One region of the Variovorax paradoxus genome, then DNA from elsewhere that is predicted to be linked to it. Evidence: predicted binding sites of a transcription regulator. Region 1 holds the regulator's gene; each other region holds the start of a gene.

Region 1 (10,077 bases):
AGTGTCGAAGGCCGTCCAAGCCGCGCGGCCGCCTGGTCGAGCCGCTGGCCCAACACATCCAGCCGGGTACCCACTGCGTCGCTGAGCCGCTCACCCAGCAGATCGAGTGCGCCGAGCCACATCGCCTGCGGGGCACTGACGAGTTCCGCGGCGGCCGTGGGCGTGGGTGCGCGCAGATCGGCGCAAAAGTCAGCAATGGTGAAGTCTGTTTCATGCCCCACCCCGCAAATCAGCGGGACCGGGCTTTGGACAATGGTGCGAGCCAGGGTTTCGTCGTTGAAAGCCCAGAGGTCTTCGATGGAGCCACCGCCTCGCACCAGCAGGATGACATCGACAGCGGGCTCCAATGCGTAGAGCGACTGCAGCGCACGCACTAGCTCTGCCGGAGCACCTGCGCCCTGAACCGCCGCTGGCGCCAGAACCACCGGAATGTGCGGCACGCGGCGCCGCAATGCGGTGACAACGTCGTGCAAGGCCGCTGCGCCCAGCGAGGTCACCAAGCCCACGGCACGCGGCATGGTGGGCAGCGCCCGCTTGCGGCCGGCATCGAACAGCCCTTCGGCTTCGAGCCGCGCCTTGCGCTGCAGAAATTGCTCGAACAATGCCCCTTGCCCGGCGCGCTGCAGGCTTTCGACCACCAGTTGCAGGTCGCCGCGCGGCTCGTACACCGCCAAGCGCCCACGCACCTCGACCTGGTCCCCGTCGCGCGGAGAAAAATCGAGCAGGCCGGCGGCCCGCCTGAACATTGCGCAGCGCAGCTGGCCGGACTGGTCCTTGAGCGCGAAGTAACAATGTCCACTTGAGGCACGCGAAAAACCCGAGATTTCGCCACGCACCGCAACCGGGTTGAACCGCGCGTCGAGCGCATCGGCAACCGCCCGGCACAGCGCGCCTACCGCCCAGATCCGCGGGCCGGGTGTGGCATTCGGTTCACGCAAGTTCACAAATCGCGAAAGTGGCCGGCAACCACTCTTCCACAGTGAGCGGCCACCCACCGGCGGCGAGGGCCCGATACGAAACAGGCGCACGGTTTGTCGTGCAAGCCGTTGATTTCATTGAAAAAAGTGCTGCTCAAAATTCAATCGATCTAATGGAAAGCCCGTGCCATGCGGGTCTTGGCACGTTGCGCCACGGGTTAATCACAAAGTTATCCACAGAATCTGTGCGTCTTTGCTTACAAGCAAACAAGCCGCATGGCGATGGTGGGCTCGGTGGATAATCGCCGCGCATTTGCAGTCTACGGGCCGGAGGATTTTCTTGTTTTCCATCATAGTTGCCGCGGGCTGGCCGATTTGGCCATTGCTCGCTTGTTCGGTCATCGCGCTCGCGCTGGTTATAGAACGTTTCACAAGCTTGAAGACCGTGAAGGTCCTGCCGCCCAAACTGCTCGACGAGGCGATGACCGTCTCGCACGGCTCGGTTCCGGGCCCCGACGTAGTGACCAAGCTCGAACGCAATTCGTTGCTCGGGCAGGTGCTGGCCGCCGGCCTTCGCGCACTCAACGCCAATCCCCGCTGCACCGAAGACGACCTTCGTGCGGCCATGGAAGCCTCGGGCCGCACGGTGGCGCACAAGCTGGAGCGCTATCTGCCGGCCTTGGCGACCATCGCGTCGGCGGCGCCGCTGCTCGGCCTCCTGGGCACTGTGATCGGCATGATCGAAATCTTCGGTTCGCAGTCGCCCGGCAGCGGTGCGGTGGGTTCCGGAAATCCGGCACAGCTGGCGCACGGCATTTCGATTGCGCTCTACAACACGGCCTTCGGCCTGATCGTGGCCATTCCGACCCTGATCTTCTGGCGCTATTTCCGCAGCCGGGTCGACGAATACCTGTTGAATCTCGAATTGTCGGGCGAGCGCTTTGCCCGCCATCTGAACGCGCTGCGGAAATGATGGCCGTCCCAACGCTTGCCATTGCCGGTCTTGACGGAGACCGGGCATGAGCCGCGGCCGCATGCATTTCCGCCACGGCGCGCGGGACGAGCCCGAGATCAACCTGATCCCGTTCATCGACGTGCTGCTGGTTGTTCTCATCTTCTTGATGCTGTCGACCACCTACAGCAAGTTCACGGAGATGCAGCTGCGCCTGCCAACGGCGGACGTCGACTCGCAGCGCGACTATCCCAAGGAAGTGATCGTGGCGGTGTCGGCCGATGGCCGCTACTCGATCAACAAGACGCCGCTTGCCGACCGCAATGTGGCGACGGTGGCCGCCGCTCTCGGCGCGGCAGCAACGGGCGGCAAGGACAGCGTGGTCATCATCAGCGCCGACGCCAGCAGCCCGCACCAGGCCGTGATCACGGTCATGGAAGCAGCTCGCCGGGCCGGGCTGGTGCAGATCACCTTCGCAGCCCAATCGACGGCGCAAGCGGGACGCTGAGTGCCGCCCTACGGCAGCAGCAGTCACAGCGCATCGGCCTCGCGGCTGCAGCGCGCGTGGCTGCATCGCGGTGTGCTGGCTTGGCTGCTTTGGCCGCTGTCGCTTGTCTATGCGGCGCTCTTCGCATTGCGAAGCTGGTTCTACCGGCTGGGATGGCTGAAAACCGAACGCGTACAGGTTCCCGTGATCGTCGTGGGCAATGTCATTGCGGGCGGTGCCGGCAAGACACCGGTCGTGATGGCCGTGGTTCGGCATCTGCAGGCGCGCGGGCTGCGTGTTGGGGTGATCTCGCGCGGCTATGGCCGGCATACCGACGATTGCCGTGAGGTGCTGGACGAAAGCGACCCGCGGGACGTGGGCGACGAACCGGCGCTGATCCGCCATGCGACCGGCGCGCCCGTTTTCGTGGCGCGGCGCCGCGTCGAAGCCGCACGGGCGTTGCTGGCGCGGCATCCGGCCACGCAAATCATCGTGAGCGACGACGGGCTGCAGCACCTTGCGCTTGCGCGCGATATCGAGATCTGCGTGTTTGACGACCGCGGCGTCGGTAATGGCTGGCGGTTGCCCGCAGGTCCGTTGCGGGAGCCTTGGCCGCGCCGGTGCGACCTGGTGCTTCACAGCGGGGAGCGGCCGGCATTCGACGGTGGCTACACCGCGACACGCGCATTGGCGCAAGAGGCCATGACGGGCGATGGCAAACGTGTACCGCTGAGTGCTCTCGCGGGCAAGCCCGTATCTGCACTGGCAGCCATTGCACGCCCTGAAGCGTTTTTCGACATGCTGCGCACGCGCGGCCTCACGCTGGCCGAGACCTTCGCCCTACCCGACCACTACGATTTTGCCGACTGGCAAGCGCCCGCCAATACCGGACACCCGCTGCTCTGCACCGAGAAAGACGCGGTCAAGCTCTGGCGCAAAGCACCCGGCGCGCTTGCCGTGCCGCTGCGTTTCGAGCCCGCACCGGAATTCTTCGCCGCGCTCGACGCAAAGCTATCATCGCTCGATGGATACCAAGCTGCTTGAACTGCTCGTCTGCCCCGTTACCAAGGGCCCGCTGACCTGGAACGCCGAAAAGCAGGAGCTCTGCTCGCGCAGCGCCCGCCTTGCCTATCCAGTGCGAGACGGGATTCCGGTGCTGCTCGAGAACGAGGCGCGCACGCTGTCCGACGAAGAGCTGGGGCTGTGAGCTTTACCGTTCTGGTGCCGGCGCGCCTGGCTTCGACCAGGCTGCCCAACAAACCGCTGGCGGACATCGCCGGTTTGCCCATGGTGGTGCGCGTGGCGCAGCGGGCGAGCCAATCGACCGCGCTGCGGGTGGTGGTTGCAGCGGACGACCTTTCCATTGTCTCGGCATGCAAGCAGCACGGCGTGGAGGCCATCCTCACGCGCCAGGATCATCCGAGCGGCACCGACCGCCTTGCCGAGGCCTGCGAACAACTCGCACTCGATGGCGGCGACATCGTCGTCAATGTGCAAGGCGACGAGCCGCTGATCGACCCTGCGCTGATCGACGCTGTTGCATCCGCGCTCGCCCTTCGCGCGGAGGCCGCCATGAGCACCGCGGCCCATGAAATCGATTCGCTCGATGACTTCCTGAACCCGAACGTGGTGAAGGCGGTGCTCGACGCAAAGGGCAATGCGCTGTACTTCAGCCGCGCGCCGGTTCCCTGGTGGCGCGATGGTTCCGTCAACCGGGTGCCAACCGCGCTGCCTAGCCCGGCACCACTGCGCCACATCGGCATCTACGGGTACCGCGCGGGTTTCGTGCGCAAGTTTCCTTCGTTGCCGCCGGCTCCGGTCGAGGCGACCGAAGCGCTGGAGCAACTGCGTGCGCTCTGGCACGGGCATCGCATCGCGGTGCATGTCACCCATGCGGCTCCCGGCCCAGGCATCGACACGCCCGAAGACCTGGCCCGCGTGCGCGCACTGTTCGCAGCCAGGCCGACGCCCTGAAGCATCGCGCCGCAGGGCGGCTGTAACGGAAATTCTTCACGCTGTCGCATGCTATCCTCGACGCAATTCCGCCCTGCACGGCTCCCGGGCCGCCGCTTGGTGCGACACAAGATCTAAGAACCGTCCGAGGACACCATGAGACTAATTTTGCTGGGCGCGCCCGGGGCGGGCAAAGGCACGCAAGCGGCCTTCATCTGCCAGAAATACGGCATTCCTCAAATTTCGACCGGCGACATGCTGCGCGCAGCCGTCAAGGCCGGCACACCGCTCGGCCAGCAAGCCAAGGCGGTCATGGAATCGGGTGGCCTGGTGAGCGACGACCTCATCATCAACCTGGTGAAGGAACGCATTGCGCAACCCGATTGCGCCGACGGTTTCCTGTTCGACGGCTTCCCCCGCACCATTCCGCAAGCCGACGCCATGAAGGCGGCGGGCGTCAAGCTGGACTACGTGCTCGAAATCGACGTGCCTTTCAGCGACATCATCGAACGCATGAGCGGCCGCCGCTCGCATCCCGCATCGGGCCGCATCTATCACGTCAAGTTCAACCCGCCGAAGGTCGATGGCAAGGACGACGTCACGGGCGAAGAGCTGATCCAGCGCAAGGATGACGAGGAAGAAACCGTGCGCAAGCGGCTCGAGGTGTACAGCCAGCAGACGCGTCCGCTGGTCGACTACTACTCGGCCTGGGCCAAGGCCGATCCGGCTTCGGCGCCTAAATACCGTGCCATCAAGGGCGTCGGCACGGTCGAAGAAATCACCCAGCGCGCGCTGGCTGCACTGAGCAACTGAAGTTCACGCGCAGGCGCGCGGCTGCAGCTGCGCCGCCTGCTTGCCTGTTTTGCGTGTTGCCGCCGCTCAGGCGGCCTTCTCGATCAGTTCCAGCATCAACGCAATGCGCGCCTTGACCGGCGTCAAGGCACCGGCATCGCGCAGCTTGTCATCAGGCCTCGGAAGAATGCGCCCGCTCGCGCAACGTGTGGCGCGCAACACGGCGACCCCCGCATCCTGCGCGCGAAGCGCGGCAGCCTCCAGCGCATGGTGCACCGTGCCGTTGCCAGTCGCGGCCAACACCAGCCCGCGCACCGGCTCGGCGACGCCAGCTGCGCGCTCCTGAAGCAGCAAATCGACGACGGCCCCGTTCGCACCGGCGTGGCTGGTGAGAATTTCGACTCTCGGCCATTGCGACGTGGCATCTTCCTTGGCTTCGAGGATTTGCGAGTTCTTGCTTGCGTGTGATCGAGGCCAGTCCCGCAGGCGCCGTACCGCGCCCTCTTCCACATAGCCGACCGGACCGGCGTCGCCCGATGCAAATGCATCCTGCCGGTAGGTGTGCACCTTCTGAACATCCGTGGCGCCGTGAATCACGCCCGCGCAAACCACCGTTACACCCTGTGCCGCCGGCGTTGCCGCAACTGCGATGGCGTCGCGCACGTTCTGCGGGCCGTCGGGCGAAAGCGATGTAGCAGGACGCATGGCGCAGGTCAGCACCACGGGTTTGCCGGGTGAAAGCACGGTTTGAAGAAAGAAGGCCGTCTCTTCCAGAGTGTCGGTGCCGTGCGTGATCACTACGCCGGCTACGTCGGCCTCGGCCAGCCAGAAGGCGCAACGCCGGGCGAGCTGCAGCCAGACGCCGGGTTCCATGTCCTTGCTGTCGAGCTGCGCCACCTGTTCGGCCCCGAGCTCCAGGCCTTCGGGTGCCTCGATGCCGCCCAGCAGGTCTGCCACGCCAACTTGCCCGGCCGTGTAGCCGATGTTGTCGCCGCCGCTCGCGGCGCGGCCGGCAATGGTGCCGCCCATTCCCAGAACCACAATGCGCCGCAGGCTCGGCGAAAGCGAATTAACCATGGCTTGCCAACTTTTAAAAACTGGTTAAAAATACAGGTACTGGATATCTAGCCAGTGCCGCAAGGAACAACATATGCAGTTCGCCGTGAAGCTTACCGCCCGCCAGCAGCAAATCCTGGACCTGATCCAGAGCGCCATCGCACGCACCGGCGCTCCGCCTACGCGAGCCGAAATTGCCAATGAGCTAGGCTTCAAGTCGGCCAACGCGGCCGAAGAGCATCTGCAGGCACTGGCTCGCAAGGGCGTCATCGAACTCGTCAGCGGCACCTCGCGCGGCATCCGGCTCAAGGGCGATGCGCTGCGCTCGCTCAACGAGTCGCGCAACAACCAGTTCTCGCTTTCACTGCCCGGCATGGCGCAGCTGGCACTGCCCCTCATCGGCCGTGTGGCGGCGGGTTCGCCCATCCTCGCGCAAGAACACGTCGACCAAACCTACTATGTCGAGAACACGCTGTTCCAGCGCCAGCCCGATTACCTGCTGAAGGTGCGCGGCATGTCCATGCGCGACGCCGGCATCATGGACGGCGACCTGCTGGCGGTGCAAGCCACCAAGGAAGCCCGCAACGGCCAGATCGTGGTGGCGCGCCTCGGCGACGAAGTCACGGTCAAGCGCCTCAAGCGCAACAAGCAGGTCATCGAACTGCATGCCGAAAACCCCGACTATCCGACCATCGTGGTCCAACCTGGCGAGCCCTTCGAAATCGAAGGCCTGGCGGTCGGCCTCATTCGCAACACCATGCTGATGTAGGCCTTGCGGCCTGCCCAGAGCAGCACCCTATCCGGTCGCCACAGGTGGCGGGCGTATGGCGCGAAGTCGCCATCACCCTGTTGCGCCCGATCAAAGAAATCCTGCCTGTGTTCAACCTCATACTTTTTTGGAGTTCACATGGGAATCGCCCTCCTCGCCATCGCTGATTTGTGGATGCCGCTGCAAACGCTTGCAAACCGGCTGCTGCCGGCGCGCCGTCCGCGCCGCCGCGACAACGGCAGCGCCTCCGCAGGGTTGCGCTACGTCGCGGTCCGGCCGGCATGCACGGCTCGCGCCCATGGCGCGGCCACCCCCAAAGCCGCTCCGGCACCCGTACGGCCGCTGCGCGTCATTCGCGTGGTGGATGGTCCCCGGGGTGAAAAGTGCAGCGCCAACCGCATGGTGATTTCGGGCCGCATGGCCGATGTTTGCGCCGAACTCGACCGGTTGGCGGCCCTCGAGGCCATGGAAGCCGCCAGCACCGCGCCCTCCACACACCTGCACTAGCCCCATGCAAACCCCGGTGACCACTGCCCGGGGCGGGTATCCAAACGTTCACACGCGCGTCATGCCAATGCTGCGAGGCACAATGGCACGCCATGAACATTGTGATCCTCGACGATTACCAGGACGCCGTGCGCAAGCTGCGCTGCGCCACCAAGCTGGACGCGTACGCGGCCAAGGTCTACACCAACACGGTCAAGGGCATTGGTCAACTGTCCATTCGCCTGAAGGACGCCGACGTGATCGTGCTGATCCGCGAGCGCACCCACATCTCGCGCCAGCTAATTGAAAAGCTGCCCAAGCTCAAGCTCATTTCGCAGACGGGACGGGTGGGCAACCATATCGACGTCACTGCGTGCACCGAACGGGGTGTGGCGGTGGCCGAGGGCACCGGCTCTCCCCAGGCGCCCGCCGAACTCACCTGGGCGTTGATCATGGCGGCCATGCGGCGCTTGCCGCAGTACATCAGCAACCTGAAGCATGGCGCGTGGCAGCAATCGGGGCTCAAGTCGGCCTCGATGCCGCCCAACTTCGGACTGGGCTCGGTGCTCAAGGGCAAGACGCTCTGCATCTGGGGCTACGGCCGCATCGGCCAGCTGGTGGCTCGCTACGGGCAGGCCTTCGGCATGCAGGTCGTCATCTGGGGCCGCGAGGCAAGTTGCGCCAAGGCCAGGTCCGACGGCTTCCAGGTGGCGCAGAACCGGCACGAGTTCTTTGCCGCCGCCGATGTGCTGTCGGTGCACCTGCGGCTGAACGAGGAAACCGTGGGCCTGGTCACGCTAGAGGACCTTTCGCGCATGAAGCCGACGGCGCTGTTCGTCAACACCTCCCGTGCGGAACTGGTCGAGCCCGATGCCCTGCTTGCCGCCCTCAACCGCGGGCGTCCGGGGCTGGCAGCCGTCGACGTGTTCGAGAGCGAGCCGCCGCTGCAGGGGCACGCCCTCTTGCGCCTCGAGAATTGCATCTGCACGCCGCACATCGGCTACGTGGAGCAAGACAGCTACGAGAGCTATTTCGGGCAGGCCTTCGACAATGTGGTGAGTTTCATCAAGGGCAATCCCACCAACATCGTGAATCCAGGCGCGCTGCAGGTTCGCCGGTGAGCTCATGAGCCGCCGGGCCGCCCCACGGCGAATACCGCAGCCGAAGGCAAAGGTTCTCCGGTGAGCCACCCTGCGCCCCGGGGCGCGCTCTGGGCGCTGCTGGCCGGCAATTTCGTGATCGGCACGGGCGTGATGGTGGTGCCCGGCACGCTCAATGAAATCAGCACGTCGCTGGCGGTGACCGTTGCAACTGCGGGTCAGTTGATCACGGTTGCCGCGGTCGTGATGTGTCTCGGCGCGCCGTTGCTGGCGGCTGTTGTCGCGGGCTGGGACCGTCGCCATCTGCTCGCCCTCACCCTTGTCTGGTATGCCGCCGGGCACATCGTTTCGGCGTTGATGCCGAGCTTTGGCGCCCTGCTGCCGGTGCGCATGCTCACGGTGGTGGCACCTGCAGTCTTCACGCCACAGGCCGCGGCGTGCGCGGGCATGCTGGTGGCGCCAGAGCAGCGCGGACGGGCTGTGACCTTCGTCTTTCTCGGCTGGTCGATGGCCTCGGTGCTGGGCCTGCCGCTGGGCGCGCTGATCGGCGGCCACCTGGGCTGGCGCATGGCTTTCATGGCGGTGGCAGTGCTCAGCGTGGTGAGTGCGGCGTCCGTCTGGCTGACGCTTCCGAGCGGCATCCGGCCTGCTGCCCTCACGGCGGCAGCGTGGTCGCGCGTGCTGCGAAGCCCGGTGCTGATGGGCATCGTCTCGGTCACGGCGCTGCAGGGCGCCGGGCAATTCGTCCTGTTCAGCTATTTCGGCCCCATCCTGAAGCAGAACTTTGGCGCAGACCCCACGACGCTGAGCCTGATGTGGGCCTTGTTCGGCGCCTTCGGGCTGGTGGGCAACATGCTCGTGAGCCGCTTCATCGACCGCGCGGGCGCGGGCCGCATGGTGCTGCTGACAAGTTCGCTGATCGCGCTCAGTCTCTTTCTCTGGCCATGGGCAGGCACCCTCCCCTGGCTGGCGGCCGTTCTCGTGCCGTGGGGCCTGGGGTGCTTTGCCACCAACTCGGCGCAGCAGGCGCGGCTGGTGGGCCTGGCGCCTGCTCTTGCGCCAGGCTCCGTGGCGCTCAACAGCTCGGGCATCTACATCGGGCAGGCGGTGGGTGCCGGGCTGGGCGGATGGCTGCTTGCCAACGATGCGGTGGCTTGGATGAACTGGGTCGGCTTCTCATTGCTGCTGCTCGCCATCGGCCTGAGCGTGGCCATCGATCGCAGCCGCCGCGCGGCCTGAAAGCGCGGCCCCGCGTAAAACCCGGGAAGCCGCTGCGCCCGGTGGCTGCAAAATCGAAGGCTGTGCAAGCTCCGCGCCCCGCCTGCCATCAGGCCCGGATACACCTCAACCAGCGAAAATCTTCTTCCAATGACAGTGAACTACACCCGGATCGGCGTCGTCGGCGCCGGCGCCATGGGCCGAGGCATCGCCCAGATCGCCGCGCAAGCGGGCAGCGAAGTGCTGCTGCTCGACAGTTTTGCAGGCGCGGCGGAGCGCGGGCGCGAAGCCCTCGTTGCCCAATGGAACAAGCTGCACGAGAAAGGAAAGATCGACGCCGCAGCGCG
Region 2 (10,077 bases), 2.8 Mb from region 1:
TGTGCACAACCTCTCCAAACGCACCGCGCTCTACGGCACCTATGCGCGGCTCATGAACAGCGGCCAGGCCCGCTATCTCGTCAGCGGCGGCGTGGCACCGGCCGGTGGCCGCCGCTCGTCGGGCTGGGAGCTTGGCGTGCGGCATCTCTTCTGAACAAGGAGCAAGAAATGCGACGCAGAAACCTGACGCTGGCGGCCCTCACGGGGAGCACGCTGGCAATGCTGCCCGGTGCGGCAGCGTGGAGCGCCGAGACCTATCCGGACAAGCCGGTGCGCCTGATCGTGGGCTTTGCACCCGGCGGCGGCGCCGACGCGCTCACGCGCATCATCGCGGAGGGGCTGTCGAAGCAGCTCGGCCAGCAAGTGATCGTGGAGAACCGGCCCGGTGCCGACGGCGTGCTCGCGGCGCAGGCCACGTCATCGGCCAAGCCCGACGGCTACACGCTGTTGATGGGCACCAACACCGCGATGGTTGCGGCGCCCACGCTGCGGCCAACGCCGCCCTACGATCCGTTCAAGGCCTTCACGCCGATCAGCTCGGCCGGCCAGTTCTCGATGTTCCTGGTGGTGCCTTCGAGCCTGCCGGCAAAGAGCGTGACCGAACTGCTGGCCCTGGTCGCTGCCAAGCCTGGCGCCTACAACTCGGCATCGAGCAACAGCGCTTCGGAACTGGCCATGCTGCAACTGCTGGGCGAACGCAAGGTGGTGAACGCGCGCTACAAGGGCGACATGCAGGCCATGACCGACCTGCTCGGCGGCCAGATCCACATGATGTTCACCACCGGTACGCTGGCCCCGGGCTTCGTGAAAGAGGGGCGCATTCGCGCGCTGGTCACGCTGGTTCACCACCGGTACGCTGGCCCCGGGCTTCGTGAAAGAGGGGCGCATTCGCGCGCTGGTCACGCTGCTGCCGCAGCGCAGCGCCTTGCTGCCCGATGTGCCCACGGGCGGCGAATTGGGGCTGGGCAAGCTCACCATCACGCCCTGGGCCGGTTTCTTCGGACCGCCGGGGCTGCCGCAGGCCATTACCGCCAAGCTGTCGCAGGAGCTGCAGAACACGCTGAAGCGGCCGGAGGTGCATGCACAACTGGTGCAGCAGGGCTTCGAGGGCTACGGCATGAGCCCCGCAAAGTTCACCGAGTTCTTCCGCGCGCAATACGACGCCTTCGGCGCCACGGTGAGGCAGCACAACGTCAAGTTCGAATAGCCGCCGCAGTTGCGGCTCAGAGCCCCATCGAGCGCGCGTTGCTGCGCCAGAACGCCGCATCCGGAAACGAGCCCGCGCCGGCCGCGGCGTTGTCGGCCATGTGCTCGGCGCGGCTGGTGCCGGGAATGGTGCAGGTCACGGCGGGGTGGCTCAGCACAAACTTGAGCAGCACCTGCGCCCAGCTTGTGCAGCCGATTTCGCCGCCCCACGCAGGTAGCGGCTTGTCCCGCAGCCGGCGCAGGAGGCCGCCGCCGCCAAATGGCATGTTGACGATGACCGCCACACCCCGCTCGGCCGCGAGCGGCAGCAGTCGCTGTTCGGCTTCGCGCGCGTCGATCGAATAGTTGATCTGCAAAAAGTCGAGCTTCTCGGCGCGCAGCACGGCCTCGACCTCGTCGTAGGCAGAGGCGGTGTAGTGCGTGATGCCGATGTAGCGCACGCGGCCTTTGTCCTTCCAGCCGCGCAGCGTGGAAAGATGGGTTTTCCAGTCGACCAGGTTGTGCACCTGCATCAGGTCGATGCGTTGGGTGCGCAGCCGGGCGAATGACTGCTCCATTTGCGCAATGCCGGCCTCGCGGCCCGATGTCCAGACCTTCGTCGCAAGAAAAGCCTTGTTCTCGCGCTGCTTCGATGCAGCCAGCAAGTCGCCGGTGGTTTCCTCGGAGCGGCCGTACATCGGCGAACTGTCGATCAGCTTGCCGCCGGCTGCGAAGAGGGCGTCGAGCACGCCGGGCAGGCGCTTGTATTCGTCGGTGCCCGGGCGCTGGTCGAAGCCGATCCAAGTGCCGCAGCCGACAACCGGCAGGGCTTCCTGGGTGGAAGGAATGGGGCGGGTGTTCATGGTCATCGCAGGCCTGCCTTGTTGCTGTGCAAAGGAGGGGAGCGCGGCACCGGCGCAGAGTGCGGCGCCTAGCCTGAGCAGTTGGGCGCGCGTGATGGGGAGGCGTGGGGCGTTCGTGAGTGGCGTCACGAATCAAATTTTGCGCCTGGGCTTTTTACTCGGCGCTTGCTGGGGCTATCTTGGGGGTGTTGTTACGCTGCTTCAGGGCGGCGCACCCGCCGACGGGGGACATTCGCGGAGGGGAGTACCCGGTGGCCTGTGCACACGCCTGAAAAAGAACTTACCCCGCCCCGCAGAAAGCACTCAACGCAAATAGCGCCCGTCAGCCTTGAGCATCGAAAGCTCAGAAAAGGTCAGCCCCCGGTGCTCGCCCGGTCGGTAAGACACAGCAATTCCGCCGATGTCCAGCGCCTTGAACGACTCGAGCCCCTTCTGCAGCGAATCGGGCGTAGGGCTGGTGCCCGCCCGCTTCAGGCCTTCGACCATCACCTTGGCCGCCACATAGCCTTCGAGGCTCGCGTAGCTGAACTCCGTCGCGCCGATCTTCTTCATGGCCGCCTGGTACTCGGCAATCACCGGCATGGCGCTGTTCCATGGGTAGGGCACGACCTGCGAAATGACCACGCCAGCTGCGTCCTTCTTGATGTCCTGGAACAGCTTCTGGCCGTTCAGGAAAGAGAACGAATAGAAAGCCGTTTCGCCGCCCGCCGCGCGGTAGGCGGTGATGAACTTGGCCGCCACGTCGTTCGTGGCCGACAGCACCACGGCCTTGGGCTTGAGCTTGGCCAGTTCCGCCGCGCGATCGGCGGCGTCGGAGCCGTCGTTCTTGATGGCCACGCTGCCGACCATTTTTTCGCCGCGTTCGGCAATGAACTTTTGCGTGCTCTCCATCGCCGAGCGCGCGCCCGGGTTGTCGTTGTGCGCAAAGGCGATGCGCGACAGGCCGATGGTGAACAGGTGGTTCACGATGCGGCTGTATTCCTCGTCGAAGCTGATGCGCACCGGAAAACCGTATTCGGACGGTTTGACCACCGGCGCAGCGCCCGTGTAAGAGCCCACGACCGGAATCTTGAGCTCGTTGGCAGCCTTCAGTGCGCCGACCGCCGACGAGGTGCCGATGGGCATCAGGATGCCCACGGCGCCGTCCTTCACGAAAGTCTTGACGTTCTCGGCGCCCTTGGCGGGGTCGTACGCATCGTCGAGTTGGCGCAGTTCAATGGGGCGGCCATTCACGCCGCCTGCTGCATTCACCGCGGTGAACAGCGCGCGGATGCCGACCAGCGGCTCGGTCGACAACGTGGCCAGCGGGCCGGTCTGCACATAAGTCTGGCCAACCAGGAGCGGCTTGGTTTGCGCCTGCGCAGCAGGCTGTACCGCAAGGAGGAGGGCAGCAAAGGCCGAAGCCAGCAAATGAATCTTTTTGTATTGCATGGTCACAAATTGTTTGTTCGACCATCTTAAGAGGCAAGGCGCTTTGGGTAAATCGCTATTTGCCACTTCCCGGTTGCAGCCCATGGAATACTGTATAAAAATACAGTTAACGATTGCATCATGGGCCTCCCTTTCCTCAACTCCTTTTCCGCCGCCGCAGGCCGTGGCGTCTGGCATGCCGACGAGCTTGGCCTGGCCGACGCGCAGGTCGTTGCCACCGGCCACGCCGCGCTCGACGCCGAGCTGCCGGGTGGCGGCTGGCCGGTGGGCGCGATGACGGAGTTGCTGCAAACCGCGCCAGAAGCCCATGTCTGGCGGCTGCTGCTGCCTGCCTTGGCTCAGGCAGTCCAGGCGCGTGGCGGGCCGGTGGTGCTGATCGGCGCGCCCTATGAACCCTGCGGGCCGTCGCTCGCGGCGCAGGGTCTGCCGGTGGAAGCGCTGATGTGGGTCCGGAGCGACGCGCCGGCTTCGCGGCTGTGGGCCTGCGAGCAGGCGCTGCGCTGTGCGGATGTGTCCGCGGTGCTCGCATGGCTGCCGCAGGCCCGGGTGGGCGAGTTGCGCCGGCTGCAACTGGCTGCAGCCCAGCATGACGTGCTGCTCTTCGTGTGCCGGCCCGAATCGGCCGCGCAGGGTGCTTCGCCGGCGCGGCTTCGGATTCAGGTGGAAAGCTGCGAGGCCGACAGCTCGCAGATCGAACTGCGCATTCTCAAGCGCCGCGGGCCGCCCTTGGCCGCGCCGGTGATGCTGCCCGCGCGCAACGAGCGCATGGCCGCATTGCTGGCGGCTGCCCGGGTGCGCCGCAAGCTGCGGCTGCAGCAGCAGGGCACGGCGCCGGCCGGCGAAGCGGCAACGTCCGCCACGGCGACGGTGGTGCGCATCGACGCATGGAAGGGAGGCCCCAGTGCACTGGATCGCATTGCGGTGGTCGCTTGAATCCGATTCGCCTGACGAAGCGCAGCCCCTGCCCACGCCCGAGGCGCTGGGATGGTGGGCGCTGCAATACACGCCGCACGTCGCCTGGCAAGACGAGGCGCTGATGCTCGAGGTTTCGGCCTGCGAGCGCCTGTGGGGTGGGCGCTCTTCGCTGATGCGCCAGCTGGCCCACGAGAATCCCGCGCCCGATGCCGTGATGCGCGGCGCGCAGGGCGCGACCAGCCTCATCGCACTGGCCCGGCTGCGCATGTTCGAACGCGGCGAAAGCCGGCCCAAGGATATTCCTGCCGGCTTGCCGCTGTACACGCTGAGCGCCGCGCGCGAGCACCTCGACCTGCTCGAACGCCTGGGCTGCCGCACCTGGGGCGACGTGGCAGCCTTGCCGCGCGGGGGCTTGACGCGGCGCTTTGGCGCGGCGTTGCGCGAGGCGCTCGACGTGGCATGGGGCCTGCGCCCCGAAAGCCACAGCTGGCTTACGCTGCCCGACGTGTTCGAACAGAAGCTGGAGCTGCCCGCACTGGCCGAAACCGCGCCCGAGCTGATGTGGTCGGCCAACCGCCTGCTCACGGCGCTGCAGTTCTGGCTGCGCGCCCGCCAGCGCGGTGCGCGCGCGCTCGAGCTGCAATGGACGCTCGACCTCAAGCGCTTCAACGGCGTGAACCTGCCGCCGCACCAGCAGGTCACCGTGCGCACGGCCGAGCCCACGCAGGACATGGCACATCTGCGCCGCCTGCTCTCCGAAAAGCTTGCCCTCACCACGCTTGCGGCGCCCGCAAGCTGGCTGCGCCTCCGCACGCTCGAAACCGATCCCTGGGCCGGTGCCAGCACCAGCTTTCTGCCCGAAGACAACCGCAAGGGCGACAAGCTGCACGAAATGGTCGAGCGGCTCAGCGTGCGGTTGGGTCCTCAGCAAGTGGTGGTGCCCGTGGCCCAGGCCGACCACCGGCCCGAGCGCAAGCAGGCGTGGCGGCCCGCGCTGCAGAAAGACAATGCGCTGCCGGGCACCCGCAAGGAAGCCAAGGAAACAGCAAAGGCGAAGGCCGCGGCTTCGCAGCCCGATGCGCTCTACCCCCCGTGGCTCTTGCCCGAGCCGTTGCTGCTCGAGATGGACGGCGAGCGCCCGTGCTACCGCGGCCCCCTCAGCAAGCTGATCGGGCCGCAGCGCGTCGAGGCCGGCTGGTGGGGCGGCAAGGAAGACGGCGGGCAGCCCGCCATGCGCGACTACTACGTGGCGGAAAGCCCCGAAGCCGGGCTGGTGTGGATCTTTCGCGAGCGGCTCTCCGCACGCTTTTCCCAGGGCGAAGTGCGGTGGTACCTGCAGGGGTTCTATGCCTGACCTGAGCGAAAAGCAGCTGCGCGGACGCAACTCCGCCAAGGTGCATGCGCTGCCGTTGCCCTTGCGCAAGAAGCCGCCGCCCACGCTGCCCGACTATGCCGAGCTGCACTGCCTGACCAACTTCAGCTTCCAGCGCGGCGCCTCGACGCCCGAGGAGATGGTCGAGCGCGCCTACCAGCTCGGCTACACGGCGCTGGCCATTACCGACGAGTGCTCGGTGGCCGGCATCGTGCGCGCGCACGTCTGCTTGCGCGATCTGCCGGCCAAATTGGAAGAACACGAGCGCGACCATCCTGACGAGCCGCCGCTTCCGCGCAACCCCGATTTCCGGCTGCTGTTCGGCAGCGAGTTCCGCTTCGAGCGCTTCAGGCTCGTGGTCATCGCCAACGACACCGAGGGCTGGGGCAACCTGTGCGAGTTCATCACCGCCGCGCGCAACACCGAGCTGCCCAAGGGCGAATACCGCGTGAGCTGGGACGAGAGCGATGTGGCTTCGCTGCAGCACTGCCAGGTTCTTTTTGTGCCGCACAGGGCGCCGGGCGGTGCCATGGACGTCGCCTCGCTGCATGAAGACCTGCTGGCCGCCAAGGCGCTCTATGGAGAAAACCTGTGGCTGGCGCTGGAAATGCTCAACGAGCTCGACGACGACCTGTGGTTTGTCACGCTGATGCAGGCGGGCGAGCACGTGGGCGTTCCGCTCGTGGCGGCCGGCGACGTGCACATGCATGCGCGCTCGGCCAAGCCGCTGCACGACGTGCTCACCGCCGTGCGCGAAGGCAAGACCGTGGCCGAATGCGGCTTTGCGCTGCAGTCGAATGCCGAGCGGCATCTGCGGCAGCGGGTGCGGCTGGCCGAGCTGTACCTGCCCGAAATGCTGTCGAACACGCTGGTGGTGGCCGAGCGATGCCGGTTCAATCCCAATGTGATCCGCGAGACCTACAAGTACCCGCTCGAAACCGTGGGCAACCACGAGACGCCCGTGCAGACGCTGGTGCGCAAGACCTGGGAAGGCGCGGCGGACCGCTTTCCGGGGGGCATTCCGAGCAAGGTGCGCGAGCAGGTCGAAAAGGAACTCGCGCTCATCGTCGAGCTGAAGTACGAGATGTTCTTTCTGACGGTGGAAGACATCGTGCGCTTTGCGCGCTCGAAGCACATCCTTTGCCAGGGGCGTGGTTCCTCGGCCAACTCGGTCGTCTGCTATTGCCTCGGCATTACCGCGGTCAACCCTGAAAAAGGCCACCTGCTGTTCGAGCGCTTCCTGAGCCGGCATCGCAACGAGCCGCCCGACATCGACGTCGACTTCGAGCACCAGCGGCGTGAAGAGGTCATCCAGTACATCTACGAAAAATACGGCCGCGAGCGCGCAGCCATTGCCGCTGTCGTCATCTGCTACCGCTCTCGCAGCGCCTTGCGCGATGTGGGCAAGGCCATCGGCATCGACGAGCGCCTGATCGACGAATTCGCAAAAGACCACTACTGGTTCGACGACACCGTGCTGGGCGAGCAATTGTTCAAGGCGGCTGCGCGCGTGGGCGTGGAAGAAGACGAACTCAAGCTGGTGCAATGGATCGAGATGACGCAGCGCCTCAAGGGCTTTCCGCGCCACCTGAGCCAGCACGTGGGCGGCTTTGTGCTCACGCACACCAAGCTCACGCGGCTGGTGCCGGTCGAAAAGGCATCGATGAAAGACCGCTCCGTCATCCAGTGGGAGAAGGACGACCTCGAAGCCATGGGCATGCTCAAGGTCGACGTGCTCGCGCTGGGCATGCTCAGCGCCATACGCCGCGGGCTCGACCACATGAACCGCTGGCGCGGCTCGATGGTGGAGATGCACCACGTTCCGAACAACGACGCAAAGGTGTTCGACATGATCTGCGACGCCGACACCGTCGGCGTGTTCCAGATCGAAAGCCGCGCGCAAATGTCGATGCTGCCGCGCCTGAAGCCGCGCTGCTATGAAGACCTGGTGATCGAGGTGGCCATCGTGCGGCCCGGGCCCATACAGGGCGGCATGGTGCATCCCTACCTCAAGCAGCGCGAGCGGTTGGCCAAGGGCTTGGCGATCCACTACGAGAAGGAAGAGCTGAAAGAAGCACTCGAGCGCACGCTGGGCGTGCCGATCTTCCAGGAGCAGGTGATGCAGATCGCCATGATCGCGGCCAAGTTCACCGCCGACGAGGCCGATCAATTGAGGCGCGCCATGGCCGCATGGAAGCGCAAGGGCGGCCTCGAAAAGTTCCACGAGAAGCTCGTGAAAGGCATGGTCGACAACGGCTACAAAGAGTCCTTCGCCGAGGCCATCTTCAAGCAGATCCTCGGGTTTGGCGACTACGGCTTTCCCGAAAGCCATGCCGCGAGCTTTGCGCTGCTGGTCACCGTGAGCAGCTGGCTCAAGAATTACGAGCCGGCCTGCTTTCTGGCGGCCTTGCTCGACTCGCAGCCCATGGGCTTCTACAGCCCCTCGCAGCTCGTGCAGGACGCGCGCCGGCATGGCGTGGAAGTGCGGCCGGTCGATGTCGCGTGCAGCGACATCGACACCACGCTCGAAGCCCGCAGCCCCGATGCACCGCGCATGCCGCCGGGCACCGATACGCGCTATGCCGATCGCCTCGGCAACGAGAACCAGCCCGCCGTGCGGCTCGGCCTGAACCGGGTGTCGAGCCTCAGCAAGGAGGGCGCCAAGCGCCTGCTCGCAGCGCGCGCGCAAGCGCCCTTCACCAGTACCGAAGACCTCGCCCTGCGCGCCGAGCTCGACGGCAAGGACATGGCTGCGCTGGCCGCCGCCGATGCGCTGATGTCGCTTTCGGGCCATCGGCGCCAGCAGGTGTGGGACGCCACCGCTCAGCGGCGCTCGCCGGCCTTGCTCAAGGGCGTGCCGATCAATGAACAGGTCCTGCAGCTGCCCGCGGCACCCGAGGGCGAGGAAATCGTCGGCGACTATGCCGCGCTCGGCCTCACGCTGCGGCGCCATCCGCTCGCGCTGCTGCGCCCGCGCTTGGCGCGCATGAAGCTCATGAGCGCCGAAGAACTGCGTGGCCTGCCCAGCGGCCAGACCGCGCGCGCCTGCGGCATCGTCAAGGGGCGGCAGCGCCCGGGCACGGCCAACGGCACCATCTTCGTCACGCTCGAGGACGAAACCGGCAATGTCAATGTCATCGTCTGGAGCCATGTCATCGAAGCCTGGCGCGAGCCGCTGCTCAAGTCGCACCTGCTGGCGGTGCAGGGCACCTGGCAACGCGATGACGACAGCGGCGGCAAGGTGCAGCACCTGGTTGCCACCGGCTTCAAGGACCTGACGCCGCTGATGGGGCGGCTGGCGCAGAGCAACACCAGCCGCGATTTTCATTGACGGCGCGGATGCAACCGATCGTTCCATGGCTCGCGCAACCGGCCACTTTTCGCTAACCTGCTTCTTCCATGTCCGCACTTGCACTTGATCCCGTCGTCGCCCTGCCGATCGGTCCGCCGCCGCCTGCGCCCGATGTGCCCATACCCATGCCGCCGCCACCGCAGCCCGGTCCGCCGCCTGAAGGAGACCCGCCGCCCGTGGAGCCGCCGTTCACCGACCCCGGCTTTCCGCCGCCGGTGATCGATCCGCCGCCGCCCATGCAGAAAACCGGCGAGGTGCCTTTCGGAAAGGCGCACGCGCGGCGGCTGCGCGAAATCTACCGTTCGGCCGGCTGGCCCTGCTGCGACACCATCGAGGTCGAGTTGCTGGCCGGCGGGTTTCTCGAGCGCGTTCGCACGCCGCACGGCCACGAAACCCTGCGCGTCACCGACGCCGGCATTGCCCGCATTGCCACCACGCTCACCATCAACCGCGCGGCGCTCTCGCCGCATGAGGCATTGGTCGAACGCGTGGCACGCGAAATGACGCGCGGCGGCCGCATCGCCTGGCGCGGCCTGGGCCTGCGTGCGCGCCTGCCGCCGCTCGAAGAGGGCGGCAAGCCGCGCTGGTGCATTGCAAAGCCCGATGTGTTTTCCATTCGCAATACCAGCGTCGAGGCCTATGCGCACCCCATCGTGCACGAGGTGAAGGTGAGCCGCGCCGACTTGCTGGGCGACCTGCGCAAGCCCGACAAGCGTGCCGCCTACCTCGACTTGGGTGGCGAGTGCTGGTACGTGCTGGGCAACGACGCGCGCGGCCGCCCGATTGCGTCTGCCGACGAAATTCCGCAGGAGTGCGGTGTGCTGGTGCTCGAAGGCGAACGGCTGGTGGTGGCGCGCGCCGCTGTGCACCGTGCGTTCGAGCGCATTCCGTTCGGCGTGTGGCTGGCGCTTGCAAAGGCGCAACCCATTGCGGGCTTCGATGACGATGCGCAGGACATG
Region 3 (10,077 bases), 630 kb from region 1:
TGCCCTTGACGTGAATGTTGCATTCCGCCTTTTGCCGGCGTTCCTTTTCCTTCTGCTTTTCCACCGTAAGGATCACCTTGACATCGACCACCTGGTCGAAATGCCGGGTAATCCGGTCCAGCTTGCTCGTGACGTAAGTGCGCAAGGCAGGTGTGACGTCGAGGTGATGACCGCTGATCGTCAAATTCATGAAAGACCTCCTGGAATTGACGGGTTGGGGAAATGACCAGCACTCCGGAATGAAGCGTGGCCGGCGACATACAGATGAAATGGGTGCGGGGGAGAGAAAGAGAAGAAGAGAAAGAGGAGAAGGTCGATTCACTATGCCCAAGCTGTCACGGTATTGCAATACCTGAGTTGCCCGGGGGGTCGCGCTGCGTCCTCGCCCGGTTACAGGCGGGCCGGGCCTGGTTCAGCTCCAGGCAGCGCGCATGCGGTTGCGCAGGTCGATGACCGCGGCGGGCGGCGGTACCGCAGGCGGCCGCTCGGGCGGAGGCGGCCAGGTCTGCTGCTCGAAGCCTGCAAGGTCACGCTCGGAGATGAAGCGTGTGCGGTTGGCATAAAGATGCCGGTCGCCGCGCACGGCCTGCTGCGTCACGTAGAAGCGCTGCGGCACCAGCAGGTGCAGGTGGTCGCGCGCCCGGGTCATTGCCACGTAGAGCAGGCGCCGCTCCTCTTCGAGCTCATGCGCGCTCTGCGCCACGTCGGCCGGCAGGCAGCCATCGACCACGTTGAGCACATGCACGGAGTTCCACTCCTGCCCCTTGGCCGAATGGATGGTCGAGAGGATCAGGTAATCCTCGTCGAGCAGCGGCGGGCCGGGGCGGTCGCTGGTGGCTTCGGGTGGATCGAGCGTGAGTTCGGTGAGGAAGCGTTCGCGCGAACCGTAGCCTGCCGCAAGCCGCGCAAGCTGCTCGATGTCGCCGCGCCGCACGCCCGAGGGATCGTCATACAGCCGCTCCAGGTGCGGCAAGTACCAGCCGACCGCCAGTTCCACATCGGCCGGCCACGGCAACGAGGGCGCACGCAGCGCGGCATAGGCTTCTGCAAACACCGCCCATTCGGCACGCGCCGCGGCCGGCGGCACGAAGTCGCGCACCGCCGCGGCCGGGTCGGCGGCCTGGTCCATGGCGTCGAGCAGCCGAGCGCCCGTGGCGGGCCCGATGCCCGGAATGAGCTGCGTCACGCGAAAACCCGCCATGCGCCCGCGCGGGTTTTCCGCGAAGCGCAGCACCGCGAGCAGGTCTTTCACGTGCGAGGCCTCGAGAAACTTGAGGCCGCCGTATTTCACGAACGGAATGTTGCGGCGCGCCAGTTCAAGCTCGAGCGCCGCGCTGTGCGTGGACGTGCGAAAAAGCACCGCTTGCGACTTGAGCGCGAGGCCGCCTTCGCGATGCTCGAGCACCTTGTCGGCCACCCACACCGCCTGCTGCGCCTCGTCGGGCACCAGCACCAGCTGCGGTCGGCCGGCAGATGGCTTGTCGGTCCAGAGCGTCTTGGCGTGCCGCTCGGCGGCCTGGGCAATGACCCGATTCGAAACGTCGAGAATCGGCTGCGTCGAGCGATAGTTTCGCTCCAGCGTGACCACACGCGCGGCCTGCGAAAACTGCGATGGGAAGTCGAGGATGTTACGGACCGTTGCGCCCCTGAATGAGTAAATCGACTGCGCGTCGTCCCCCACCACCATTACGCCGCGGCCATCGGGCTTGAGCGCGAGAAGAATCGAGGACTGCAGCAGGTTGGTGTCTTGGTATTCATCGACCAGCACGTGGTCGAAGCGCGACCCAACCAGTGCGGCCAGCGCAGGCTCGGCCACCATGCCCGCCCAGTAGAGCAGCAGGTCGTCGTAATCGAGCACGTTCTGCTGCTGCTTGGCCTCTACATAGGCACCGAACAAGCGCTTGAGCTCGGCCTCCCACTCGGAGCACCAGGGAAACGCTTCGGACAGCACCTGGGCCAGCGGAGCGCGCGTGTTGACGCAGCGCGAGTAGATGGAAAGACAGGTGCCCTTGCGCGGAAAGCGGTTGACGCTCGTCGACAGGCCGAGATCGTGGCGCACCAGGCCCATCAGGTCCTCGGCGTCGCCCCGGTCGTGAATGGTGAAGTTGTCGTTCAGCCCGATGTGCGCGGCGTACTCGCGCAGCAAGCGCGCGCCAATGCCGTGGAAAGTGCCGGCCCACGGAAGCGCCGGCGGCTTTTCGGACTTGAGCCCGAGCACACGAGCCAGCACCTGTCCGGCGCGGCGTTCCATTTCTTGCGCGGCACGGCGTGAAAAAGTGAGCAGCAGCAAACGCTGCGGATCGACGCCGCCGGCGATCAGGTGCGCCACGCGGTGCGCCAGCGTGCTGGTCTTGCCCGAGCCCGCCCCGGCAATGACCAGCAGCGGGCGCTCGTCGCGGCCTACCAGCGTGCCGATGCCATGTTCGACCGCGGCGCGCTGCTCGTCGTTGAGCGTGCCGAGCGCGGCGGCCAGGCGGTCGGCCTGCGTGGCACCGGCGGTAGAAAAAACGGAGAGCGCAGCGGTCTGCATGACCGTGACTTTACTGTATGTCCATCCAGATCGGCGAGCCTGCCGTCATATGGCCGATGACATAATCGCGCCTCGCTGCAACTGGAGACCGCATCATGGAAACCGCCCCGTCTCGGCAGCTTTCAACTCCCCTCTGACGCCTGCTTGCCGGGCCTGGGATTTGAAAGCGCCCCTCCCTCGCCCCATCGCCTCAGTCATTTCACGGGAGTGAGCCATGCTCAATATCTTTACGCTCGCCAACGGTCGCCTTGTCCAGGAAGAGATCGAATCGCTGGAGGAGCTTTCCAAGTTCCAGCCGATCTGGGTCGATCTCGAATCGCCCACGCTCGAGGAAAAGCGCTGGATCAAGCAGTACTACGGCCTCTCGATTCCCGAAGACGCGATGGACGAGGACATCGAGGAATCGGCGCGCTTCTATGAAGAAGACAACGGCGAGCTGCACATCCGCTCCGACTTTCTGATCGACGACGACGAAGACCCGCGCTCGGTGCGCGTCGCGTTCATCCTGAACCAGCACAACACCGAGCTTCGCAGCCGCGGCGTGCTGTTTTCGATCCATGACGAAGACGTGCCGGTGTTCCGCCTGCTGCGCATGCGTGCGCGCCGCGCGCCGGGGCTGATCGAAGACGCGAAGGAAGTGCTGCTCAAGCTGTTCGACGCCGACGCCGAATACTCGGCCGACACGCTCGAGAACATCTACGACGAGCTCGAGATTGCCGGCAAGAAGGTGCTCGAAGGCAACGTGAGCGACGAGCTGGCCGGCGAGGTGCTGGGCGCCATTGCGCGGCAGGAAGACTTGAACGGCCGCATCCGCCGCAACGTGATGGACACACGCCGCGCGGTGAGCTTCATGATGCGCAGCCGCATGCTCAATGCCGAGCAGTTCGAAGAGGCGCGGCAGATTCTTCGCGACATCGAATCGCTCGACAATCACACGGCGTTTCTGTTCGACAAAATCAACTTTTTGATGGATGCGACCGTCGGTTTCATCAACATCAACCAGAACAAGACCATCAAGATCTTCTCGGTGGCCAGCGTGGCGCTGCTGCCGCCCACGTTGATCGCGAGCATCTACGGCATGAACTTCAAGTTCATGCCTGAGCTCGACTGGTCGCTGGGCTATCCGTATGCGCTGGCGCTGATGGCGGCCAGCGCGCTGGTGCCGATGTGGTACTTCCGCCGGCGCGGCTGGCTCAAGTAGCAGCAGAGCTTTCGTCGGAAGGCGGCAGCGTGGCCAGCCACGTGCTTACCAGCGCAAGGCTGTAGCGGCTCGCCACTTCGACGACGAAGCGGGCGAAGTCGCCATGCGCCGCGTCGTCGGCGCGGTCCGAGATGGTGCGCATGGCTGCGAACGGCACGCCGTAGTCGTGGCACACCTGCGCCATTGCGGCACCTTCCATTTCCACCGCCAGTGCATCGGGAAGATCGCGCCGCAATGCCTCGCTTTCGGCGCTGGTCGATACGAAGCGATCTCCGCTCACCAGCAGGCCACGATGCACCCTGGGCGCTTCAATGCCGAACTCGTCGATCGCCTTCTGGCCGATCAGTGCGGCCGGATCGCGCAGCACCTGCGTTGCCACGACGGAAAGCGCATCGGCAATGGGAGCATCGGCCGTGAAGCGCGCCATGCCCATGAGCGGCACTTCGTACTTCGGAAAGATCGGCGAGACATCGAGGTCGTGCTGCAGCAGTTCCGACGCAACCACCACGTCGCCCACATTCACGTCCGGCGCAAGCCCACCGGCAACGCCCGTGAACACGACGGCCCGCACGCCAAAGCGCTCGAGCAGCACCGTGGCCGTGACCGCCGCGGCCACCTTGCCGATGCGCGACAGCACCGCCACCACCGGCTGGCCGTGCAGGTGGCCGACCCAGAAGTCGCGCCCCGCCGCCCGCACGCGCTGCTCGTCGGGCATCTGCGCGAGGAGCGCGCTCAGCTCCTCATGCATGGCCGCGACGATGGCAACGGGTGCGCTCATCGGCTACTTGATGTCCACGCCGTAGAAGGTGTGGCGCCCGAACGGGCTGAGCTTGAAGTCGACCACTTCCTTGCGCACCGGCTTCAGCTGCACCGCATGCGCAATGGTGAACCACGGCGCCTGCTCCTTGAAGATGACTTGCGCCTTCTTGTAGAGCGCGTCGCGGTCGGCCTGCTTGGTTGCGGTCTTGGCCTTGAGCACAAGGTCTTCGTAGGGCTGGTAGCAGAACTTGGAGATGTTGCTGCCGCTTGCCGATTGCGCCGATGCGCAGCCCAGCAGGGTGTAGAGGAAGTTGTCGGGGTCGCCGTTGTCGCCGGTCCAGCCCAGCATGCCCATCTGGTGCTCGCCGGCCTGCAGGCGCTTGCGGTACTCGCCCCATTCGAAGCTCTTGATCTCGGCCTTGACGCCGATCTTGGCAAGGTCGGCCTGCATGAGCTCGGCAATGCGCTTGGCGTTCGGGTTGTAGGGCCGCTGCACCGGCATGGCCCAGAGGTCGGTGCTGAAGCCGTCGGCCAGGCCGGCCTGCGCCAGCAGCTTCTTCGCGGCTTCAGGGTCGTATGCGTCGTCCTTGGTCGCGTCGTTGTAGGACCACATGGTCGGCGGAATCGGGTTCTTCGCGGCCACGCCCGTCGAGAGGTACACGCCGTCGATGATCGCCTTCTTGTTGATGGCCATGTTGATGGCCTTGCGCACGCGCACGTCGTCGAAGGGCTTCTTCGTGGTGTTGTACGAGAGATAGCCGACGTTGAGGCCGGGCTGCTCCAGCAGCTGCACGTTCGGGTCCTTGCGGATGGCGTCGAGGTCGGCCGGGTTCGGGTAGGGCATCACGTGGCACTCGCCCTTTTGCAGCTTGGCCCAGCGCACCGAGGCATCCGGCGTGATCGCGAACACCAGGTCGTCGATCTTGGCCTTGCCGCCCCAATACTGCGGAAAGGCCTTGAAGCGGATGACCGCATCCTTCTGGTACTGCACGAGGTAGAACGGGCCGGTGCCGATCGGATCCTGGTCGACCTTCTCCGGCGTGCCCGCCTTCAGCATGGCAATGGCGTATTCCTTCGACTGGATGCCCGCGTACTGCATGGCAAGGTTGGCAAGGAACGGCGCCTCGGCCTTGTTGAGCACGATCTTCACCGTGTACTCGTCAATGCGGTCGACTGACTTCAGCAGCTTGGGCATGCCCATGTCGTTGAAGTAGGAGTGGTTCTGGCTCGTGACCTTGAAGAAGGGGTCGCTCTCCTTCCACTGCCGCTCGAGCATGAAGATGAAGTCGTCGGCGTTGAAGTCGCGCGTCGGCTTGAAGCTCTTGCTGGTGCTGTGCCACTTCACGCCTTTGCGCAGGTGAAAGGTGTACTGCGTGCCGTCGGCAGAGATGTCCCATTTTTCGGCCAGGCCGGGCACGACCTTGGTGCCGCCGCGCTCGAACTCGACAATGGTGTTGTAGACCTGCGTGGTCACATCGAACGAGGTGCCGGTGGTGTTCACGCCCGGATAGAAGTTCTCGGGGCTGCCCTCCGAGCAATAGACCAGCGTCTTGGCGGACACGGCTCCGCCGGCCAGGGTAAGCACGGCAAGTGCCGTGGGCGCGAGCAGCGCGGCGAGCTTTCGCGAACGGCGCGAAACGAATGGCTGGGTCTTCATGGAAACTCCTTCAGGCACGGTGGAAGAGAACTAGAGGTTCGCCGCCAGGGGCGCGGCGAACGGCGGAGACAACGGCGCATCGGCGCGAACCGGAGGCGAGCCGTCAAGAAACTTCTCGGCGTAGTGGCACGCCACCAGCCGCTCGTCGAGCGCGCGCAGCAGGGGCCGCTCATCGCGGCAGCGCTGCGTCACATGCGGGCAGCGCGTGCTGAAGACGCAGCCCGTGGGTGGGTTGAGCGGCGAAGGCAGCTCGCCCTTGAGCACGATGCGCTGGCTGCTCAGGCCGGGCGTGGAAGCAAGCAGCGCCTGCGTGTAAGGGTGCAGCGGCCGCGCAAAGATGCGCGCCTTGGGCCCCTGCTCCACTGCATGGCCGAGGTACATCACCAGCACGTCGTGCGCAATGTGCCGCACCACGCCGAGGTCGTGCGAAATGAAGAGATAAGCCAGGCCGAGTTCGGCCTGCAGGTCGGCCAGCAGGTTGAGCACCTGCGCCTGGATCGACACGTCGAGCGCCGACACCGGCTCATCGGCCACCAAGAGGCGCGGCTCCAGCATGAGCGCGCGTGCAATTGCAATGCGCTGGCGCTGGCCGCCCGAGAACATGTGCGGATAGCGGTTTGCATACTCCGGCCGCAGGCCCACGCGGGCAAGCATGTCGCGGGCCTTGGCCGCGCGCTCCGTTTTGCCGAAGCTCGTATTGATGGCGAGCGGATCCTCCAGCACCGTACTGATCTTCTTGCGCGGATTGAGCGAGCCGTAGGGGTTCTGAAACACCAGTTGCACGGCCTGCCGCAACTCGCGCCGGCGCTCGGGCGGCTGGCTTACCGCGTTGTGGCCGACCAGCGTGAGTTCCCCGGCGGTGGGCTTTTCGATGAGCGCAACCATGCGCGCGAGCGTGGACTTGCCGCAGCCCGATTCGCCGACCACCGCGAGCGTCCGGCCGCGCTCGATGCGAAAGGAAATATCGCCCACTGCCCGCAATTGCGCAGGCGGGCGAAACAGGCCGCACCGCACTTCATAGGTGCGCTGCAGATTGCGCGCTTCCACGACGACATCACCCGGCATTGCGCTCACGACGATGTCTCCACCACTCTTGGCCGGTCTGCCTCGATGGCCGCCATGCGCCCGGGCTCTCCGAGCGGAAAGTGGCACCGCACCTGGGCGCCTTGCTGCGACGCAGCCGCGCGCAGCGGCGGGCGCACGTTGCAGGCCTTCGTCGTCACGTAGCTGCAGCGCGGTGCGAAGAGGCAGCCCTCCGGCCGGTCGTGCACGCCGGGCACCACGCCCGCGATGGTGGCAAGCCGGCCCTCGGGCGCGGCGCGCTCAGGCAGCGCAGCCAGCAAGGCCTCGGTGTAAGGGTGCTGCGGGTTCGCAAAGAGGCGGTCCACACGCTGCTGCTCCATGACCTGGCCCGCATACATCACCGCAATGCGCTGCGCCATTTCGCTGACCACGCCCATGTTGTGGGTGATGAGCACCAGCGCCATGCCGCGCTCTTTCTGCAGCTCGCGCAGCAGGTCCAGGATCTGCGCCTGGATGGTCACGTCGAGCGCGGTGGTCGGCTCGTCGGCAATCAAGAGGCGCGGGTTGCAGGCAATGGCCATCGCAATCATCACGCGCTGGTTCATGCCGCCCGAAAGCTGGTGCGGATAGCTGCCCAGGCGCGACGAGGCGGCGGGTATGCCGACCTGCTCGAGCAACTCGGTTGCGCGTTTCCTTGCGGTGCGCTTGTCCAGATGCAGGTGCAGCCGCAGCGTTTCCATGAGCTGGAAGCCGATGGTGAAGCAGGGGTTGAGACTGGTGGTCGGCTCCTGGAAGATCATTGCGACTTCCTTGCCGACCAGCGTGCGGCGCGCCTTGTCGGAAATGCCGAGCAACTCCTTGCCCGCAAAGCGCATGTGGTCCGCGCGCACGCGGCCCGGATAGCCGACGAGCCCCATCAGCGCCATCATCGTCACGCTCTTGCCCGAGCCCGATTCGCCGACGATGCCGAGCACCTCGCCTTCCTCGAGCGAAAGGCTCACGCCATCGACCGCGTGCAGCACGCCGCCCTGGGTGGGAAATTCGACGTGCAGGTCCTTGATGTCCAGGAGCATGTTCATCTCTTGAGCTTCGGGTCGAGCGCGTCGCGCAGGCCGTCGCCGAGCAGGTTGAAGGCCAGCACGGCCGCAAGGATCGCCAGGCCCGGAAAGGTGACGACCCACCAGGCGCGCAGCACGAACTCGCGCGCGTCGGCCAGCATCGTTCCCCATTCGGGCGAAGGCGGCTGCGCGCCGAGGCCGATGAAGCCCAGCGCTGCCGCGTCGAGGATGGCGGTGGAGATGCCGAGCGAAGCCTGCACGATCAGCGGCGCCGCGCAGTTGGGCAGCACTTCGCGGAACATCAGCCGCAGCGTGCCGGCGCCGCTCACGCGCGCGGCGGTCACGTAGTCGCGCGAGATCTCGGCAATGACCGCGGCGCGCGTGATGCGCACGTAGTGCGGCAGCACGACGATGGCCACCGCGACCATGGCGTTGATCAGCCCCGGCCCGAGAATCGCGACGATCACGATGGCCATCAGCAGGCTGGGCATCGTGAGCACGATGTCCATCATCCGCATGATCGCGATCTCCAGCACGCCGCGAAAGAAGCCCGCGACCAGCCCGAGCACCACGCCGACGACCACCGACAGCGCCACCACCGCAACGCCAATGGACAGCGAGAGGCGTGCGCCGTACATCAGCCGCGAAAGAATGTCGCGTCCGATGGCGTCGGTGCCCAGCAGATAGCTCGCGGAGCCGCCCTGCTGCCATGCCGGCGGCAGCAGGAAGACGGCACTGTTGGTCTCGTTGGGCGCATGCGGCGCGATCCACGGCGCGAACAGCGCGACGAACAACAGCAGGACGATGGTGGCAAGGCCGATCACCGCACCCCGGTTGGCCGAGAAGGCCGTCCAGAACTCGCGCCAGGGGCCGGGGGGTGCAGAGCCCCCGGCACTGCTTGAAACTGCGTGTGTCGTTGCCATGGAATCAGTCAGTGCCGGATGCGTGGGTTGATGACGCCGTAGGTCACGTCGACCAGCAGGTTGATCAGCATCACGATGCCGCCGAGCAGCAGCATGCCGCCCTGCAGCACCGGATAGTCGCGCCGCCCGATCGCCTCGATGAGCCACTTGCCGACGCCGGGCCAGGAGAAGATGGTCTCGGTCAGAATCGCACCGGTAAAGAGCACGCCCACCTGCAGCCCGATGACGGTGACCACCGGGATCAGCGCATTGCGCAGCGCGTGCAGCCCCACCACGCGAAACCGCGAGAGACCCTTGGCGCGCGCGGTGCGAATGTAGTCTTCGCCGAGCACCTCGAGCATTGCCGAGCGCGTCATGCGCGCAATGACCGCAAGCGGCACGGTGCCCAGCACAATGGCCGGAAGAATCAGGTGATGCAGCGCCGACCAGAAGGCATCGGTGTCGCCGGCCCGCAGCGCATCGATCAGAAGAAAGCCGGTCTGCGGCTCGACGAAATACTGCACCGAGATGCGGCCTGAAACGGGCGTCCACCCCAGCTGCACCGAGAAGAACAGGATCAGCAGCAGGCCCCACCAGAAGATCGGCATCGAATAGCCGGTGAGCGAGGTGGCCATGACCCCGTGGTCGAAGATGGAATTGCGCCGCACCGCCGCAAGAATGCCGGCCGGAAGCCCCAGCAGCAGCGCAAAGGCAATTGCGCACACGCCCAGCTCCATCGTGGCCGGGAACAGCGCCAGGAACTCGCCCATCACCGAATCCTGCGTGATGAGCGACTTGCCAAGGTCGCCGTGCAGTACGCGGCCAATGTAGATGCCGTATTGCACGATCACCGGCTTGTCGAAGCCGTAGGCCGTGCGCAGCTGGGCGTGGCGCGCAGGGTCGATCCCGCGCTCCCCAGCCATGGTTTCAATAGGGTCGCCCGGCAC

Evidence for each region. Region 1 encodes LexA, which represses DNA repair genes until DNA is damaged. Its sites were predicted from a motif close to ACTGTATNNNNATACAGT; they were not measured.
Region 2: the regulator LexA is predicted to act here: its motif matches at 3,569-3,586, upstream of imuA (translesion DNA synthesis-associated protein ImuA).
Region 3: the regulator LexA is predicted to act here: its motif matches at 2,543-2,560, upstream of QHG62_RS15095 (ATP-dependent helicase).

Annotation. Positions count from the first base shown of each region.
Region 1 covers NZ_CP123990.1:2,469,356-2,479,432, forward strand. The annotation lists gene xseA (exodeoxyribonuclease VII large subunit) at 1-944, opposite strand, end outside; gene QHG62_RS12015 (MotA/TolQ/ExbB proton channel family protein) at 1,258-1,890, shown strand; gene QHG62_RS12020 (ExbD/TolR family protein) at 1,952-2,377, shown strand; gene lpxK (tetraacyldisaccharide 4'-kinase) at 2,378-3,400, shown strand; gene QHG62_RS12030 (Trm112 family protein) at 3,381-3,563, shown strand; gene kdsB (3-deoxy-manno-octulosonate cytidylyltransferase) at 3,560-4,330, shown strand; gene adk (adenylate kinase) at 4,466-5,122, shown strand; gene QHG62_RS12045 (asparaginase) at 5,189-6,178, opposite strand; gene lexA (transcriptional repressor LexA) at 6,252-6,926, shown strand; gene QHG62_RS12055 (hypothetical protein) at 7,065-7,433, shown strand; gene QHG62_RS12060 (D-2-hydroxyacid dehydrogenase family protein) at 7,526-8,533, shown strand; gene QHG62_RS12065 (MFS transporter) at 8,594-9,751, shown strand; gene QHG62_RS12070 (3-hydroxyacyl-CoA dehydrogenase) at 9,881-10,077, shown strand, end outside.
Region 2 covers NZ_CP123990.1:5,465,839-5,475,915, reverse strand. The annotation lists gene QHG62_RS26140 (porin) at 1-154, shown strand, start outside; partial or broken gene QHG62_RS26135 (Bug family tripartite tricarboxylate transporter substrate binding protein) at 169-798, shown strand; gene QHG62_RS26130 (tripartite tricarboxylate transporter substrate-binding protein) at 872-1,207, shown strand; gene QHG62_RS26125 (aldo/keto reductase) at 1,224-2,144, opposite strand; gene QHG62_RS26120 (ABC transporter substrate-binding protein) at 2,352-3,479, opposite strand; gene imuA (translesion DNA synthesis-associated protein ImuA) at 3,600-4,412, shown strand; gene QHG62_RS26110 (Y-family DNA polymerase) at 4,381-5,748, shown strand; gene QHG62_RS26105 (error-prone DNA polymerase) at 5,741-9,097, shown strand; gene QHG62_RS26100 (hypothetical protein) at 9,166-10,077, shown strand, end outside.
Region 3 covers NZ_CP123990.1:3,101,705-3,111,781, reverse strand. The annotation lists gene hpf (ribosome hibernation-promoting factor, HPF/YfiA family) at 1-190, opposite strand, end outside; gene QHG62_RS15095 (ATP-dependent helicase) at 413-2,530, opposite strand; gene corA (magnesium/cobalt transporter CorA) at 2,745-3,731, shown strand; gene QHG62_RS15085 (5'-methylthioadenosine/adenosylhomocysteine nucleosidase) at 3,724-4,509, opposite strand; gene QHG62_RS15080 (ABC transporter substrate-binding protein) at 4,513-6,147, opposite strand; gene QHG62_RS15075 (peptide ABC transporter ATP-binding protein) at 6,178-7,212, opposite strand; gene QHG62_RS15070 (ABC transporter ATP-binding protein) at 7,218-8,249, opposite strand; gene QHG62_RS15065 (ABC transporter permease subunit) at 8,246-9,151, opposite strand; gene QHG62_RS15060 (ABC transporter permease subunit) at 9,160-10,077, opposite strand, start outside.